DNA from 3 places in the Bradyrhizobium sp. CCGB20 genome. Region 2 is predicted to be linked to each of the others. Evidence: predicted binding sites of a transcription regulator. Region 2 holds the regulator's gene; each other region holds the start of a gene.
The links. The regulator PhoB, encoded in region 2, activates phosphate uptake and scavenging genes when phosphate is short. The targets are predictions, from matches to a motif close to TGTCATNNANCTGTCAT.

Region 1 (5,164 bases), 4.7 Mb from region 2:
CTGGCCGGCCCGGATGTTCAAGCGATCATTGAAGAAGCTCTGCTCGAAATAGGCGTTGTAGAGCCGCTGGTCCGGCAGTGCCTCGATCTCGCTGATGGTCGCGAGATTCATCACGTAGTTGCGGGACAGCCCCTGGCCGTAGATCACGAACGCATTGGCGTAGAAGCGGCCGCCGGTCCAGCCGACCAGCTTGTCGAGATCGGCATCGACCGACAGATCGAGCCGGCCGAAATGGATGGCGCCGCGCTTCACGCCGCCGGAGACGTTGGCGATGTTGTCCGCGATATAGGTCGCGCCGAAGTTCAGGCCCTTGTTGGCGAGGCCGTCATGCCACTCGTTGAACCATTTCGGAAACAGCCATTCGGCCGCGCTCTCGTCCTTGGCGCCGGCGAGCGCACGCGTGCTCGTCGTTGCCGAGGCGAGCGCAATCGCGATCGCCAGAGATTTATGGATACTCCAACTCACGATCGACGCATGCTATTTGAAGATGCCCGTGCGCCGCATGAACAGATAGGCCGCGGCGACCGACGAGGCCATCAAGAGCGCCGCCCAGAGAAATCCGCTCTCGACATCGGTCAGCGGCAAGCCCTTGGTGTTCATGCCGAAGATGCCGGTGATCAGGGTCGGCGGCAGCAACAGCGAGGTCACGATGGAGAGCGTGTGGAGGTGACGGTTGCTCTCCTCCTCGTTCTTGAAGCGCAGCTCATCCTCGAGCAGGCGGCTGCGTTCGCGGAGCTCGACGATGTCGTGATCGAGCCCGTCCAGCCGCTGCGCCAGCTTGCCGGCGTGGATGCGCAAGGCCGGCGAGAGATGATCGGTGTTCTTCTGATCGAGGCGGTGGAACAGCACGCGCAGGCCGGTGAGCTGGCGATGCAGCCTGACGCAGGTCCGGCGCAGCCGGCCGAGATTGCGACGCATCTCCGGCTTGGCGTCGTCGGCCAAAATCCGTTCCTCGATGTCGTCGATCTCCTGGCCGAGCCTGTCCGCCATCCGGTCCAGCGTGTCGGCGACCTCGTCGACGATCTTTTCCAGGAGATGGGCGACGTTGTCGACGCGATAGCCGCCTTCGAGCACCCGGCGCGTCGCATCCGCCGAGCACAGCGCCTGATGGCGGCCGCTGACGAGAAGATGCTCGGTCATGGCGAAGCGCAGGAACGCGGTCTCCTCCGTTGCGCTGTCGATATCGCGCACGAGATCGGAGAAGACGCCGTAGACGCAGTGGTCGATGACGTGAAGCTGCTGGAACGTGTCGTTCGACAACAGGAGGTCGCGCGCAAGCGGTGGCAGGCTCGATTCCGCGATCCACGGCCGCACGCGCGCATCGGTCAGGTTGAAATGCAGCCAGAGCCGGCCGTCATGGCTGAACTCGACCGGCCGGTCGATCGGCAGCGGCTCGGCGCTGCCGTCACTGTGCAGGCGGAACGCCCAGACGAGGCCGGGAACGGCAGGCACGGAATCCGATATCGCGCTGACGAGCTTCGCCGGCTCAGCCATGGCCAACCCCAACCGTCAACAGATGCCCCGCTCCGGAAGACGGCTGACGGCACCTTCCGGACCTCTCAGGTACTCAATTACGGCTTTGTTACAGTTTGATGATGGCGCCTACTCCGCCGCCAGCCCGGTCAAAGCCGCCGCCTCGGCCTCCTTGACGTAGTCGTGCACGACACGGCCGAACGGCAGCGTCAGATCGGCGATATAGTGATGCGCGCCGAGGCAACGGCGAACCGGGAAATCCGCGACCGGTGCGTTCACATGCGGCACCAGATGCAGCCGGCCGGGACCCATCCAGGAGCCCTTCGGCACGATGTCGACGAGGTTGATGGCGACGAGCTGGCAGATCTCGAGCCGGCCATCGACGCCGGGGATCATCTTCAGATTGATCTGCGTCTTCGACAGCGTGGCGCGGGTGAGATCGCCGTTGCCGGCCATGCTCTCGTGCTTGTAGCCCATCGTGCCCATGGCGACGAGCTGGCCGGCATATTCCAGCGTGCCCGTCAGCGTGTCCTTGACGATCTCGAGCTTGGGATGAGCGTATTTCTTGGGGAAGCCCCAGATCTCGCGGCCCGCCGCGATCGGCGGATCATCGTCCAGATACATCTGCGAGACGAAATTGACCTCCTCGCCGTTGAGGCGCGCGGGGATGACGAGGCCGGACTCGGTGTAGCTGCCGAAGCCGGAGGAATCCGGCATCTTGATCCACTCGTAGTGCACGATCGGCTGGTCGATCGGCTCCAGCGGCTCAGGCAGGCCGGCGCGGATCAGCTCCGGATCGGTCTCGTAGGTGATGACGAGGAATTCGCGGTTGACGAAGCGATAGGGCCCGGCCGGATAGCTCGGCCCCGCCGCCGGCATGGACGGAAGTCTCAGCAAATCTTCCCTGCGCATCGCTGGTCTCCTGTGTGATGTCTGTGACGCTCGCTTCAGGCCTGATGCAAATTGCTAGCCGCCGTCATTGACTGCGATGTGAAGGATTTCCGTCAGGCCAGCGAACCCGCCGCCATTCCCGCGGCGGTTGACCTGCATGCAGACGATGGATCGGCGCCAACCTTGTCATCACGCCGTCACCACGCGACGCAATCGTTTGGGGATAGGCAGGAGGCATCGCCATGGACGCCCGCACGTCGCAACCGACTTACCAGACCCATCAGCCGCCCATTCGGGGCTGGCGGCCCGAGCGCTGCGACCGCGTTGCGCTGGTGCTGCAAGGCGGCGGCGCGCTCGGCGCCTACCAGGCCGGCGTCTACCAGGCGCTGCACGAGGCCGGCATCGAGCCCGACTGGGTCTGCGGCGTCTCGATCGGCGCCATCAACTCCGCCATCATCGCCGGCAACAAGCCGGAGAAGCGGCTGGATGCGCTGCGCATCTTCTGGGAGCGCATCACCAACCGCAAGATCTGGCACTACACGCCGGACGGTGACGTCTTCCGCCAGTGGCGCAATCTCTATAGCTCCTGGATGACGTCGGCGATGGGCCAGCCGGGCTTCTTCACGCCGCACCAGGTCAATCCCTGGTTCAGCCCGGTCGGCGCGCGGACCGCGACCAGCTATTACGACACGATGCCGCTGAAGGAGAGCCTGCTGGAGCTCGTCGACTTCGACCTCATCAACGAGAAGAAGGTCCGCTTCGCGGTCGGCGCCGTGAACGTGCTCTCCGGCAACTTCATCTATTTCGACAACGCCCACGACGAGATCGAGCCGGAGCACATCATGGCCTCCGGCGCCCTGCCCCCGGCGCTGCCGATGGTGCGGATCGGCACCGATCATTTCTGGGACGGCGGCATCGTCTCCAACACGCCGCTCCAGCATCTGCTCGACCAGGAGGACGCACTCAATTCGCTGGTGTTCCAGGTCGACCTGTTCAGCGCGCGCGGCGTGCTGCCGCGCTCGATCCAGGACGTGATGGCCCGCCACAAGGACATCATGTATTCCTCACGCACGCGCCACAACACCGACGTCTACCGCCGCACGCACAACCTCAAGGTCCTGCTCTACAAGGCCCTGGCGAAGCTGCCGGACGAGCAGCTCTCCGAGGAAGACCGCAAGCTGAAGGCGAGCCTGCGCCGCATGCCGGAGATCGCGATCCTGCATCTGATCTACCAGCAGAAGGCCTATGAGGGCGACGCCAAGGACCACGAATTCTCGGGCACCTCGATGCGCGAGCACTGGACAAGCGGCTACGAGGACACCAAGCGCACCCTGAAGCGCCGCGACTGGATCAAGATGCCCGACGAAGGCATGGGGCTCGTGGTGCACGACGTGCACCGCGAGACGGAGAGCGCGTAAGGCGCGCCGCGAGAGGGTGCTCAAGACAAAAGCCGCGAAAACAACCCCATGCACAGTAGACGGGGCTTGGCCGATCAATGACTTAGGACGCGGGCTCTTAACGCGGCAATCGTGGAGCCGCGTTCAATGCTCGTAGCAGAAAGTGATCTGCTAGGCTATTCTTGTCGGGTCGTGGGAGCACGCAATGTCGAAAGCAATTGCTGTCCTGGGCTCCGCTCTGTTCTTCGTCATTGCACCGTTGGTGCTGGCGGGCTTCATCCCCTGGTGGGTCACGGAGTGGGAATTTCGGCCAGCTTTTTTCGGCGTCGATCTAACCCGCATCCTCGGCGGCATATTGATCATCGTCGGAGTGCCCGGGCTTGTCGATTCATTTGCCCGGTTTGCGCTGCAGGGGCTGGGGACGCCCGCCCCGATCGCGCCGACACAAAAGCTCGTAGTGACTGGCCTTTATCGCTACGTGCGAAATCCGATCTACATCGCGGTCGTCGCGGTCATTTTTGGTCAGGCCATTTTGTTTGGTGACTGGCGTCTCCTCTGGTACGGCGCGCTACTCTGGCTCTTTTTTCATCTCTTTGTGGTGATGTACGAAGAACCGACCCTCGAGCAAACATTCGGCACGGAGTACGAGAGCTTTCGGACCAATGTGCCGCGCTGGATTCCGCGGTTGACGCCATGGCGAGCCGCATAAAGGAATCCCTGCAAGCTTCGCTGAAGCGAATTTCTCTCCAAATGCCGGACGCGGCAACCTAGCAGCATCCGGTTTGATCAACCGCGTTCCGCGGAGCTAACAGGTCTTCTGCTGCAAGTGCTGCACACAGGTGCAGGTCTTCGCCGCCGGATATTTTACGTCGTAATAGGGAGGAGACAACGTGGTCGGGCCGTTCGTCGAGCAGCGTGGAAACAGGTAATAGCTGTCGGACAGCTTCACCTTGCCGGCGATCGTGAAGCCGAGGTTGGGCGCGTAGTCGTAGGACACCTCGCTCAGGATGAGCGAGATATTGGCATTGCTGGTACCGCCCGGCGCGGTAAAGGACGACAGGGTCATCTGCTCACCGACGGTTCTCTCCCCCGACGTCTTCGTCGACTTGCTCCATTGCACCGTCGCGTTGCCACTGCTGTCGGTCGAGACCTCCGAGACTGTGATCGTCATCAAGGAGGTGGTGCCGTTCATGATGGGATACGGAGCCATGATGGCGGTCGCCGCAGCGAGAATGCCGTCCATCTGGGTCGACGTGACGGCCGTGTTCTGCGAGATCATGTCGGCAACGCTGTGCGCGGTCGCACTGACCTTGACGTTCATCGCCAGCCCGTTCCCGAGTTCGACGCCGCCGACATAGAGCACCAGCATGAACGGCGTCACGATGGCGAACTCCGTCGCTGCA
Region 2 (5,164 bases):
AAGGACATCGTGATCCGCGGGCTCTGCTTCGGCGCCGCCGCCTTTGGCGTCACCTGGCTCGCGCTGATCCTGGTCACGCTGCTCTACAACGGCCTTGCGGGTTTGAACCTCGAGATCTTCGTTGCGGACACTCCGCCTCCGGGTTCGACTGAAGGCGGCTTGCGCAACGCGATCGTCGGCTCGCTGATCATGACCGTGCTCGGTGTCGGCATCGGTGCGCCGCTCGGCTTGTTCGCCGGTACCTATCTCGCCGAGTACGGCCGCAACGACAAGCTGACCTCGGTGATCCGTTTCATCAACGACATCCTGCTTTCGGCGCCCTCGATCATCATCGGCCTGTTCATCTACGGTGCGGTGGTGGTGCCGATGCGCGGCTTCTCGGCGATCGCCGGCAGCCTTGCGCTCGCCGTCATCGTCATTCCGGTGGTGCTGCGCACGACCGAGGACATGCTGCTGCTGGTGCCGAACGCGCTGCGCGAGGCGGCGTCCGCGCTCGGCCTGCCGCGCTCGCTGGTGATCAAGCGCATCGCTTATCGTGCCGCCCGCTCCGGCCTCATCACCGGCGTGATGCTGGCTACCGCCCGCGTCGCCGGCGAGACCGCGCCGCTGCTCTTCACCGCGCTGTCGAACCAGTTCTTCAGCCTCGGCCTGAACAAGACGATGGCGAACCTGCCGGTTACCATCAACAACTTCGTGCAGAGCCCCTACGCCTACTGGAAGCAGCTCGCCTGGAGCGGCGCCTTGCTGATCACGTTGACCGTGCTTGCCCTGAACATTGGCGCGCGCCTCCTTAGCGCCGAGAGGACTGCAAAATGAGCGAAATGTCTGTTTCCGTCAGTACGCCCGCCGTTCAGCACGGCTCGCAGCCGCTGCCCGAGGCGCCCGCCAAGGTGACGGTTCGCAACCTCAACTTCTACTATGGTGAGCACCACGCGCTGAAGAACATTAACCTGGCGCTCGGCACCAACCGCGTCACGGCGTTCATCGGCCCGTCGGGTTGCGGCAAGTCGACCCTGCTGCGCATCTTCAACCGGATGTACGACCTCTATCCGGGCCAGCGCGTCACCGGCCAGCTCATGCTCGACCAGACCAACATCCTCGACCCCAAGCTCGACCTCAACCTGCTGCGCGCCCGCGTCGGCATGGTGTTCCAGAAGCCGACGCCGTTCCCGATGACGATCTACGAGAACATCGCGTTCGGCATCCGTCTCTACGAGAAGATCTCGAAGTCCGAGATGGACGACCGCGTCGAGAAGGCGCTGCGTGGCGGCGCGCTGTGGAACGAGGTCAAGGACAAGCTCAACGCCTCCGGCCTGTCGCTCTCCGGCGGCCAGCAGCAGCGCCTCTGCATCGCCCGCACGGTCGCGGTGCGGCCCGAGGTCATCCTGTTCGACGAGCCCTGCTCGGCGCTCGACCCGATCTCGACCGCCAAGGTCGAGGAGCTGATCCAGGAGCTGTCCGAGAACTACACGATCGCGATCGTCACCCACAACATGCAGCAGGCGGCGCGCGTCTCCGACAAGACCGCCTTCATGTATCTCGGCGAGCTGATCGAGTTCGACGACACCAGCAAGATCTTCACGTCGCCGACCGACCGGCGCACGCAGGATTACATCACCGGCCGGTTCGGCTGAGGAGACGGGACATGGGTTCTGAACATACCGCAAAGGCCTTCGATACCGACCTCCAGGAACTCACCCGCCTGGTCGCGGAGATGGGCGGGATCGCCGAGCGCATGATCGTCGATTCCGTCGACGCGCTGATCCGCCGCGACGTCGCGCTCGGTCAACGCGTCGTCGCCATCGATGCCGATCTCGACGCACTCCAGAAGAAGATCGAGGAGCGCGCCGTGCTCACCATCGCGCGCCGCCAGCCGATGGCTGTCGATTTGCGCGAGATCGTCGGTGCCATGCGCGTCGCGACCGATCTCGAGCGCATCGGCGACCTCGCCAAGAACATGGGCAAGCGCGTCGCGGCGCTGGAGACCGATTTCCATCCGCTCAAGCTGTTCCGCGGCCTCGAGCACATGACCGACCTCGTGCAGCAGCAGGTCAAGTCGGTGCTGGACGCCTATGCCGCGCACGACCTGCCGGCGGCGATGGCGGTGTGGAAGGGCGACGAGGAAGTCGACGCCATCTGCACATCGCTGTTCCGCGAACTCCTCACCTACATGATGGAGGATCCGCGCAACATCTCGTTCTGCATCCATTTGATGTTCTGCGCCAAGAACATCGAGCGCATCGGCGACCACGCCACCAACATCGCCGAGACCGTGTTCTACATGATCGAGGGACAGGCGATCACCGACAAGCGGCCGAAGGGCGACATGACGACCTTCGCCACGACGGTTCCGAATACTTAAGGAGCGACGACCCGATGGGCGCACGCATTATGGTGGTTGAGGACGAGGAAGCTCTCACCGAGCTGCTTCGCTACAATCTCGAAGGCGACGGCTATGACGTCGAGACGGTGATGCGCGGCGACGACGCCGACACCCGTCTCAAGGAGCACATCCCCGATTTGATCGTGCTCGACTGGATGCTGCCGGGACTGTCCGGCATCGAGCTGTGCCGGCGGCTTCGTACCCGCCCGGAGACCAAGCAGCTCCCGATCATCATGCTCACCGCGCGCGGCGAGGAGAGCGAGCGGGTGCGCGGACTTGCGACCGGCGCCGACGACTACATCGTCAAGCCGTTCTCGGTGCCCGAGCTGCTGGCGCGCGTGAAGGGCCTGCTGCGGCGCGCAAGCCCGGAGCGGCTCGCAACCGTGCTCGCCTATGGCGACATCGAACTCGACCGCGACAAGCGCCGCGTGGCGCGCTCGGGCCGGCCGATCGATCTTGGTCCGACCGAATATCGCCTGCTGGAGTTCTTCCTGGAGCATCCGGGCCGGGTGTTCTCGCGCGAGCAACTGCTCGACAGCGTCTGGGGCCGCGACATCTATATCGACGAGCGTACCGTGGACGTACATATCGGCCGCTTGCGCAAGCTGCTCAATCTCGGCCGCGAGCAGGACCCGATCCGCACCGTCCGCGGCGCCGGCTACGCGCTCGATGATCGCTTTGCGAAGGCAGAGCAGGCGTAGGGTTTGCGGCGTGACGTTGGCAGACTGATCCAGCGGGCTGCCGCCGCATTCTCCGGTGTCGTCCCTGCGAAAGCAGGGACCCATAACCACAAAGAGTGGTTTGGCGAAGACTCGGAGTGACCATCCCGCGGGATAAGTGCGCCTTGGGATTATGGGTCCCTGCTTTCGCAGGGACGACATCCGATTTGTTGAACCGTCTTAGCGCGACCACTGGCCGCGCGCTGATGACCTCAGCGTGGACCCGGCTTCGCCGGCGCGCGCCGGCGATCCGCTGCGGGCTGATACGCCACGCGCGAGTGCTGGGCGCAGTAGGGCAGGCCGGAGAGCGCCTTGCCGCCGCAGAAGAAGAAATCCGGGCTCGAGGGATCGCCGACCGGCCAGTGGCAGGTCGCCTCGTTCAGCTCCAGCAGCGACAGCCGCTGGCTCATCGGCACCACGTTGTCGTAGGTGACCGGTTCGGCCTCGACCTCGACCTCGAAGGCCTGCGCCAGCGCGGTGTTGCCGCGCGCGATCGGCCGGGTCACCCGCATCATGTGCTGCGCGGGACGCGCCTTGCGCGGCCGGGGCGCTGCGGACGAGGGGCTCTTTGCGCGGCCGGACAGGCCGAGCCGGTGCACCTTGCCGATCACCGCGTTGCGGGTCACGTTGCCGAGCTCAGCGGCGATCTGGCTGGCCGAAAGTCCGGCCTCCCAGAGCTTTTTCAGCTGCTCGACGCGATCATCTGACCAGGTCAAAACCGTCATTGCACCCTTTCCTCCGCCGGCGCCTGCCATCCTGGGGCCGCACAGCGAATGCCTAAGCTTCGAAAAACCCGTGCCGTCAGAATCCCTTAAGGCTCGCCGGGCGCGCCAGATGCGCCCGAACGCTTACGCCGGTACATGAGGACTTAGAGGATCAGAACTGCTGCACGAGATGTCGTATCTGACAAGCCAAACGCTACAATATGGCGTGACTCACGCGCAAGAGTCCGCCGACTCGCTTCCACATGTTCCGTCGCGAAAATACGCAAAATCACCACCGCAAGACTACGGATTCAGCATTTCGCGAGGCTTTCCAGGCGGCATTGACACCCGTTTCACCAGGCATAAGATGGTCCTGCGTGCCGCCCTTAAAAGGCGGCACGTTTCGTTTTCCGGGCCGGTCAATGGTGCGTTGCGCAATGCACGCTCACACCGTCCGCAACAATCAAGTGATCGTCATGACTAACAGCGCAGCGCCGCATTTGCTCCCCGTTTTCGCCAGGTCCGACCTCGGTTTCGAGCGCGGCGAAGGCTGCTGGCTGATCGCGACCAACGGCGAGCGTTATCTCGATTTCACCTCGGGCGTGGCGGTGAATGCGCTCGGCCACGCGCATCCTGCGTTGGTCAAGGCGTTGCAGGAGCAGGCCGCCAAGCTCTGGCACATGTCGAACCTGTTCCAGAGCCCGGATGGCGAGAAGCTTGCGGCGCGTCTGTGCAACGAAAGCTTCGCGGACTTCGTGTTCTTCTGCAATTCCGGCGCTGAAGCGCTGGAGGGTGTGATCAAGCTGGTCCGCCATCATCACTTCTCCAAGGGGCATCCGGAACGTTATCGCATCATCACCTTCGAGGGCGCCTTCCACGGCCGCACGCTGGCAACGCTGGCTGCGACGGGGTCTGCAAAATATCTCGAAGGTTTTGGTCCGCCGATGGACGGTTTCGACCAGATCCCGCACGGTGACATCGAGGCCGTGAAGAAGGCGATTGGTCCGCAGACCGCCGGCATCCTGATCGAGCCGATCCAGGGCGAGGGCGGCGTGCGTTCGGCGACCCCCTCCTTCCTCAAGGCGCTGCGCCAGCTCTGCGACGAGAAGGGCCTGCTGCTCGCGTTCGACGAGGTGCAGACCGGCATGGGCCGCACCGGCGATCTCTTTGCGCACAGGCGCACCGGCGTCACGCCTGACGTCATGTCGCTGGCGAAGGCGCTCGGCGGCGGCTTCCCGATCGGCGCGGTGCTGGCGACTGCGGATGCGGCTTCCGGCATGGGGCCCGGCTCGCACGGCTCAACCTTCGGCGGCAACCCGCTGGCGATCTCGGCTGCGAACGCCGTGCTCGACGTCATG
Region 3 (5,164 bases), 2.6 Mb from region 2:
TTGATACATTGCCGGCCCCTATTCCAACCGCACTAGAACCGGCAGAGATGGACAGTCGGTAACCGGCTATGTACCGGTTCCAGTAATGGTGAACAGGGAATGTGTGGGATCGCTCACATTGAGTCCCCTCACGCCTTCGCGTCATCGGCTGCATATGAGCCGAGGCCGATCACGGCGGCGGCGAGCAGCAGGACGGCCGCCGATATGATTAGCGACTGGTGAAGGCCGATCATGAAGGCACTGTCCGAGGCCACCAGCGAGCCGAACAGCGCGACGCCGAGCACACTGCCGGTCTGCCGCGTCGCGTTCAGGACGCCGGCGGCGATGCCGGAGCGCGCCTTGTCGACGCTGCCGAGCAAGGTGGAGGTCAGCGGCGGCACCAGCAGGCCAAGTCCACCGCTGATCGCGATCATCTGCGCAAAGATCGCGAAGTAGCTGGTCCCGGCTTCGATCCAGAGCAGGCCGAGACAGCCGAGCGCCGAGATGCAGGCGCCGATCACGATGGTCGGGCACGAGCCGATGCGTTCGGCCAGACGCGGCGCCAGCAAATTGACCGGCAGCACCGCACCCATCATTGGCACGAAGGCGAGCCCGGTCCACCATGCCGACAGCCCGTTGATCCTCTGGAAGTAAAGGCTCAGCACGAAGATCAGGCCGTAGATCGCGATGTTGACGAGGAGACCGACGATCGTGGTCAGGGTAAACAGCCGGTGACTGAACAGCGACAGCGGCAGCATCGGCTGCGCGGTGCGGCTCTCGCGCCAGACGAAGAGCACTGCCAACGCGGCTGAGGCAACGAAGGCCGCGATCACGGCTGGATCACTCCAGCCGAGCGAGCCACCCTCGATGATGGCGCCGGCAAGCGCGCCCAGCGCGCCGATCGCGGCGATCTGGCCGGGCAGATCGATCTCGCGCGAGCGTGCCCGCGTGGTCTCGCTGGCGTAGCGCCAGCTCAGCCACAGGCCGGCAAGACCGATCGGCAGATTGACCAGGAAGATCGCGCGCCAGCTAACCAGCGTGATCAGCGCGCCGCCGACGAAGGGACCGGCCGTAAGCGCCAGGCTCGCGCCGGCGGCCCAGACCGCCACGGCGCGACCACGCTCGCGGTCGTCGGCATAGGCATGATTGAGCAGCGCCAGCGAATTCGGCACCAAGATTGCGGCCGCCAGCCCCTGCACCAGCCGCGCTGCGATCAGCACGGCCGCATCGGGGGACAGTGCGCAGGCGAGCGAGGCCGCGGTGAAGATGGCGAACCCCGCCATGAAGATGCGCTTGGCGCCGATGCGGTCGCCGAGCGCACCGGCGGTCAGAATGAAAGCGGCAAAGGCGATGGTGTAAGCGCTGACCACCCATTGCAGCTCGGCGACGCCGCCGCCGAGCGTTTTGCCCATCGCATCCAGCGCGGTGTTGACGATGGTGACGTCGAGCTGCACCACGCCATAGCCGAGGCTCATCGCGGCAAGCGTGAGGGAGGTCGCAAGGCGCGAGCCGGCACGCGGCGCGCCGGCTAGCGTTTCATATTTGATGGTACTCGCTCGCATGCTGCCACCTCGGTTTGCAGCCCCATGCGAAACATACGCCTTCAGCCCGCCATCATGCTTCGACAATGACCGAATGATGGATGTGCGCTTTGCCGGTCTCACCACATCCGCGGTGTCATCGCCCGCGCAGGCGGGCGATGCTGCAGGAACAGAAGTGCTGCGCGGATCGCCGCGCGGCACTTCCCGGCTACGCCCGCTAGCTTGCCGCGCGCAAATTCACCTTGCTCTCGGCGAGCGTGGTCAGCTTCTTGTCGGTCGCCTTCTCTTCTTCCAGCGTCTTGGCAAGCACGGTGGCGCAGTCGTTGCGGCCGAGCTGCTTGGCCCAGGCGATCAGGCTGCCATAGCGCACGATCTCGTAATGCTCCGCGGCCTGCGCCGCGTTGATCAGCGCGGCGTCCAGCACGGCCTTGTCGGCGACTTCGCCGGCGGTCTCGTCGGCTTCCTCGATGATGCCGTCGATGGCCGGGCAGTCGACCGCCTTCACCTGCGCGCCGTGCATCTTGAACACTTCCTCGAGGCGCGCGACGTGCTGCTTGGTTTCCTCGAGGTGCGTCAAAAAGCCCTGCTTCAACTGCGGATCGGTGGCCTTATCTGCCATTTTCGGCAGCGCCTTGGTGAGCTGCTGCTCGGCATAATAGATGTCCTGAAGCTGATGTACGAACAGGTCGTTCATGGTCTTGATGTCTTTTGTGAACAGTCCCATCGTTCCGATCCTCTCGGTTTCGGGAACACGGAGGCGTCGGCTTGCACGAAAAGCCGATTATTCCGCCATGTTCGATTGCTGATGGAGCGCTAACCGGCGCATAGCATCGACGTTCCAAAAAAGCCCGTATTGCTTGCGTTGGAACAATGCCGATCGCGATCGGATACGAAACCATGTCAACACACGGACGCGCGATCCGGGCGGACGCCTCGACTCATATGCTTAACGCGCGGCCGATATGAACCAGATATGACAAAAGCGGCCGGTCCGACGCAGAACCTATCCTTGTCAAGGGCTGCACAAGTCGCTGTTTTTGCCTTAAATGAGCTACATCATGCCTAGCGATCGAAGCCCATTTCGGGCAGTGATCGCACCCGACCGGCCAATGTCTGGCCTCGTCGGTTTTGCCCCCCGCCGGGAGGATGAATGCACGGACTGCTGCCCGCGCTGAAACGCGGCTTCAAGAGATGGATCGGCTGGCGACGGCTCGGCGTTGCCGCGAGCGTCTTCATCATCGCCTTCGCGATCACGACGCTTGTGCGCACTCTCAAGGACATCGATACCGGCGTCATCCTGACCGCGTTGACCGAGATTCCCCGCGGCAATATCGGGCTGGCGGCGATCTGCGTCGTCTTCGCGTTCTGTACGCTGACCTTTTACGACTATTTTGCACTGCGAACGATCGGCAAGAAACATGTGCCCTATCGCATCGCAGCACTCTCCAGCTTCACGTCCTATTCGATCGGCCACAACATCGGCGCCACCGTCTTTACCGGCGGCGCGATCCGTTTCCGGATCTATTCGGACTACGGGCTGAACGCGATCGACGTCGCGAAAATCTGCTTCCTGTCCGGCCTGACCTTCTGGCTCGGTAACATCTTCGTGCTCTCGATCGGCATGGTCATCCATCCGGATGCCGCCTCGTCGATGGATCAACTGCCGTCGTCGATCAACCGGCTGATCGGGCTCGGCGGCCTCGCCTCGATCGGCGCCTATCTGGTCTGGCTCTGCATGGGCGAGAAGCGCCGCGAGCTCGGCCAGAAGGGCTGGAAGGTGGTGCTGCCCTCGGCGCCGCTGACGCTGGTCCAGATCCTGATCGGCGTGGTCGATCTCGGCTTCTGCGCAACGGCGATGTACCTGCTGATGCCGGCCAATCCGCCGATCGATTTCATGTCGCTGGCGGTGGTGTTCATCCTGGCGACGCTGATCGGTTTTGCCAGCCACGCGCCCGGCTCGATCGGCGTGTTCGATGTCGCCATGCTGGTCGCGCTGCCCGAATTCGGCCGCGAGCAGCTTCTGGCGACCCTGCTGGTCTTCCGCATCCTCTATTTCGTGATCCCGTTCGGCCTCGCCATCTCCATTATGGGCGCGCGCGAGCTGTGGATGAACGTGGTCCAGCCCTGGCAGGAACGGCGGCGGCTGGCCGAGGCCTGCGCCCAGGCCAACCTGCCCAAGCAGGTGGCAGCGATGGAGCGCGAGCGATCATTGCGGCAGGCCAGCAAGCGTTAAAACGGGTCAGACTAAGATTGCGGACGGGGCAGCAATCCTCTCTTATTTCCGCCTCAACTTTGCCGTTGAACACGCGGGCCATGATCCCTTTTTCCTTTCGTACCTTCGCCGCGGGCCTCCTGCTGCTTGCCGGCATTCTCACGTCTTTACCGCCCGAGCGCGCCGCCGCGCAGGACGCCGGCGCGATGCAGATATCCTGGGAGGTGCGCAACCGCTTCCGCCTGTTCCGCGAGGAGCGCGACTTCCTGCTCCACGTCGAGAACGCGCGTAACCGCAGCATCCTCGCCGCCGAGCAGTCGCTGGAGCTCCAGAGCGAGGGCCGCGGCTGGGCTCGCAACATGGTCAACCGGCTCTGCATCGACCTCCAGGGCCGCGTCAACCAGCCCTGCACCCGCGACAACGTCAAAGAGAACTACCTCACCCCGACCGATCACCCGGTGACCGTGCGCCTGACCGGCGCGGTGCCGGTCGGCGCCACCTGCGCCTGGTCGTTCGACGACGGCGACGGGCCGCAGACCTCGACCTTCGATTGCGCCGAGCCGATCAATCTGCGGGTTCGCTACGGCAAGCAGACGGTCGCCAGCGTCGACGTCTCCTCCGGTTCCGACCCGACCCAGCGCGTCCAGACCGAGATCCAGGTCCGCGACATCTTCGTTGCGGGCCTCGGGGACAGCATCGCCTCCGGCGAAGGCAATCCGGACCGGCCGCTGCCGTTGTCGGACGAAGGATTCTGCTTCCGCTCCTATCTCGGTACTGCCGCCGGCGGCCAATATTACCGGCCGAGCCGGGCCGGCTATAAAGGCGGCCGCGCCTGCGAGGCGCCGGATACGCTCGCCAACTGGCAGCGCTACAGCGCGCTCTGGTTCAATTCGCCCTGCCATCGTTCGCTCTACAGCTACCAGGCCCGCACCGCGCTGGCGCTCGCGGTGCGCTACACCCACATCGCGGTGACCTTTCTGCCGCTCGCCTGCACCGGCGCCAGCATCGGCGACGGCCTCCTGGGCTCGCAGCGCGCCCGCGAATGCCCGCCCGGCAAGACCGGCGTCTGCAACACCAGCGTGAACGCGCAGGTCGCCGAGCTGCGCGAGGCGCTCACCGCCGCCAGGAAGCGGCAGCCCGACCGCACGCTCGACCTCGTGCTGCTCTCGGTCGGTGCGAACGACGTCTATTTCTCCGGCCTCGTCGCCGACGTCATCGTCGACACCGCGACCGAACGCGCGCTGTTCCGCCGCTCCGGCGTGATGGCGAGTGTCGACGATTCCCGCGATGCGCTGGCACGCGAGCTGCCGCAGAATTTCGCCAAGTTGCGCGAGGCGCTGAAGCCGCTGGTCGGCGGCGACCTCTCGCACGTGGTCTACGTGTCCTACGCCAATCCCGCGCTCGCCGATGGCGGCGTGCCCTGCCGCGGCGG

Region 1: a site for PhoB is predicted at 2,549-2,565, ahead of NLM15_RS19155 (acetoacetate decarboxylase). Genes of this name have one in related genera too.
Region 3: a site for PhoB is predicted at 2,483-2,499, ahead of NLM15_RS29610 (YbhN family protein). Genes of this name have one in related genera too.

What each region holds. Positions count from the first base shown of each region.
Region 1 covers NZ_JANADN010000001.1:4,186,590-4,191,753, reverse strand. Annotated here, with positions in the region: gene NLM15_RS19165 (carbohydrate porin) at 1-465, opposite strand, end outside; gene NLM15_RS19160 (transporter) at 478-1,494, opposite strand; gene NLM15_RS19155 (acetoacetate decarboxylase) at 1,603-2,385, opposite strand; gene NLM15_RS19150 (patatin-like phospholipase family protein) at 2,607-3,782, shown strand; gene NLM15_RS19145 (isoprenylcysteine carboxylmethyltransferase family protein) at 3,967-4,470, shown strand; gene NLM15_RS19140 (TadE/TadG family type IV pilus assembly protein) at 4,567-5,164, opposite strand, start outside.
Region 2 covers NZ_JANADN010000001.1:8,931,042-8,936,205, reverse strand. Annotated here, with positions in the region: gene pstA (phosphate ABC transporter permease PstA) at 1-816, shown strand, start outside; gene pstB (phosphate ABC transporter ATP-binding protein PstB) at 813-1,634, shown strand; gene phoU (phosphate signaling complex protein PhoU) at 1,646-2,362, shown strand; gene phoB (phosphate regulon transcriptional regulator PhoB) at 2,377-3,084, shown strand; gene NLM15_RS42135 (GcrA family cell cycle regulator) at 3,315-3,827, opposite strand; gene NLM15_RS42130 (aspartate aminotransferase family protein) at 4,283-5,164, shown strand, end outside.
Region 3 covers NZ_JANADN010000001.1:6,291,835-6,296,998, forward strand. Annotated here, with positions in the region: gene NLM15_RS29595 (EAL domain-containing protein) at 1-9, opposite strand, end outside; gene NLM15_RS29600 (MFS transporter) at 129-1,541, opposite strand; gene NLM15_RS29605 (ferritin-like domain-containing protein) at 1,738-2,244, opposite strand; gene NLM15_RS29610 (YbhN family protein) at 2,671-3,753, shown strand; gene NLM15_RS29615 (hypothetical protein) at 3,834-5,164, shown strand, end outside.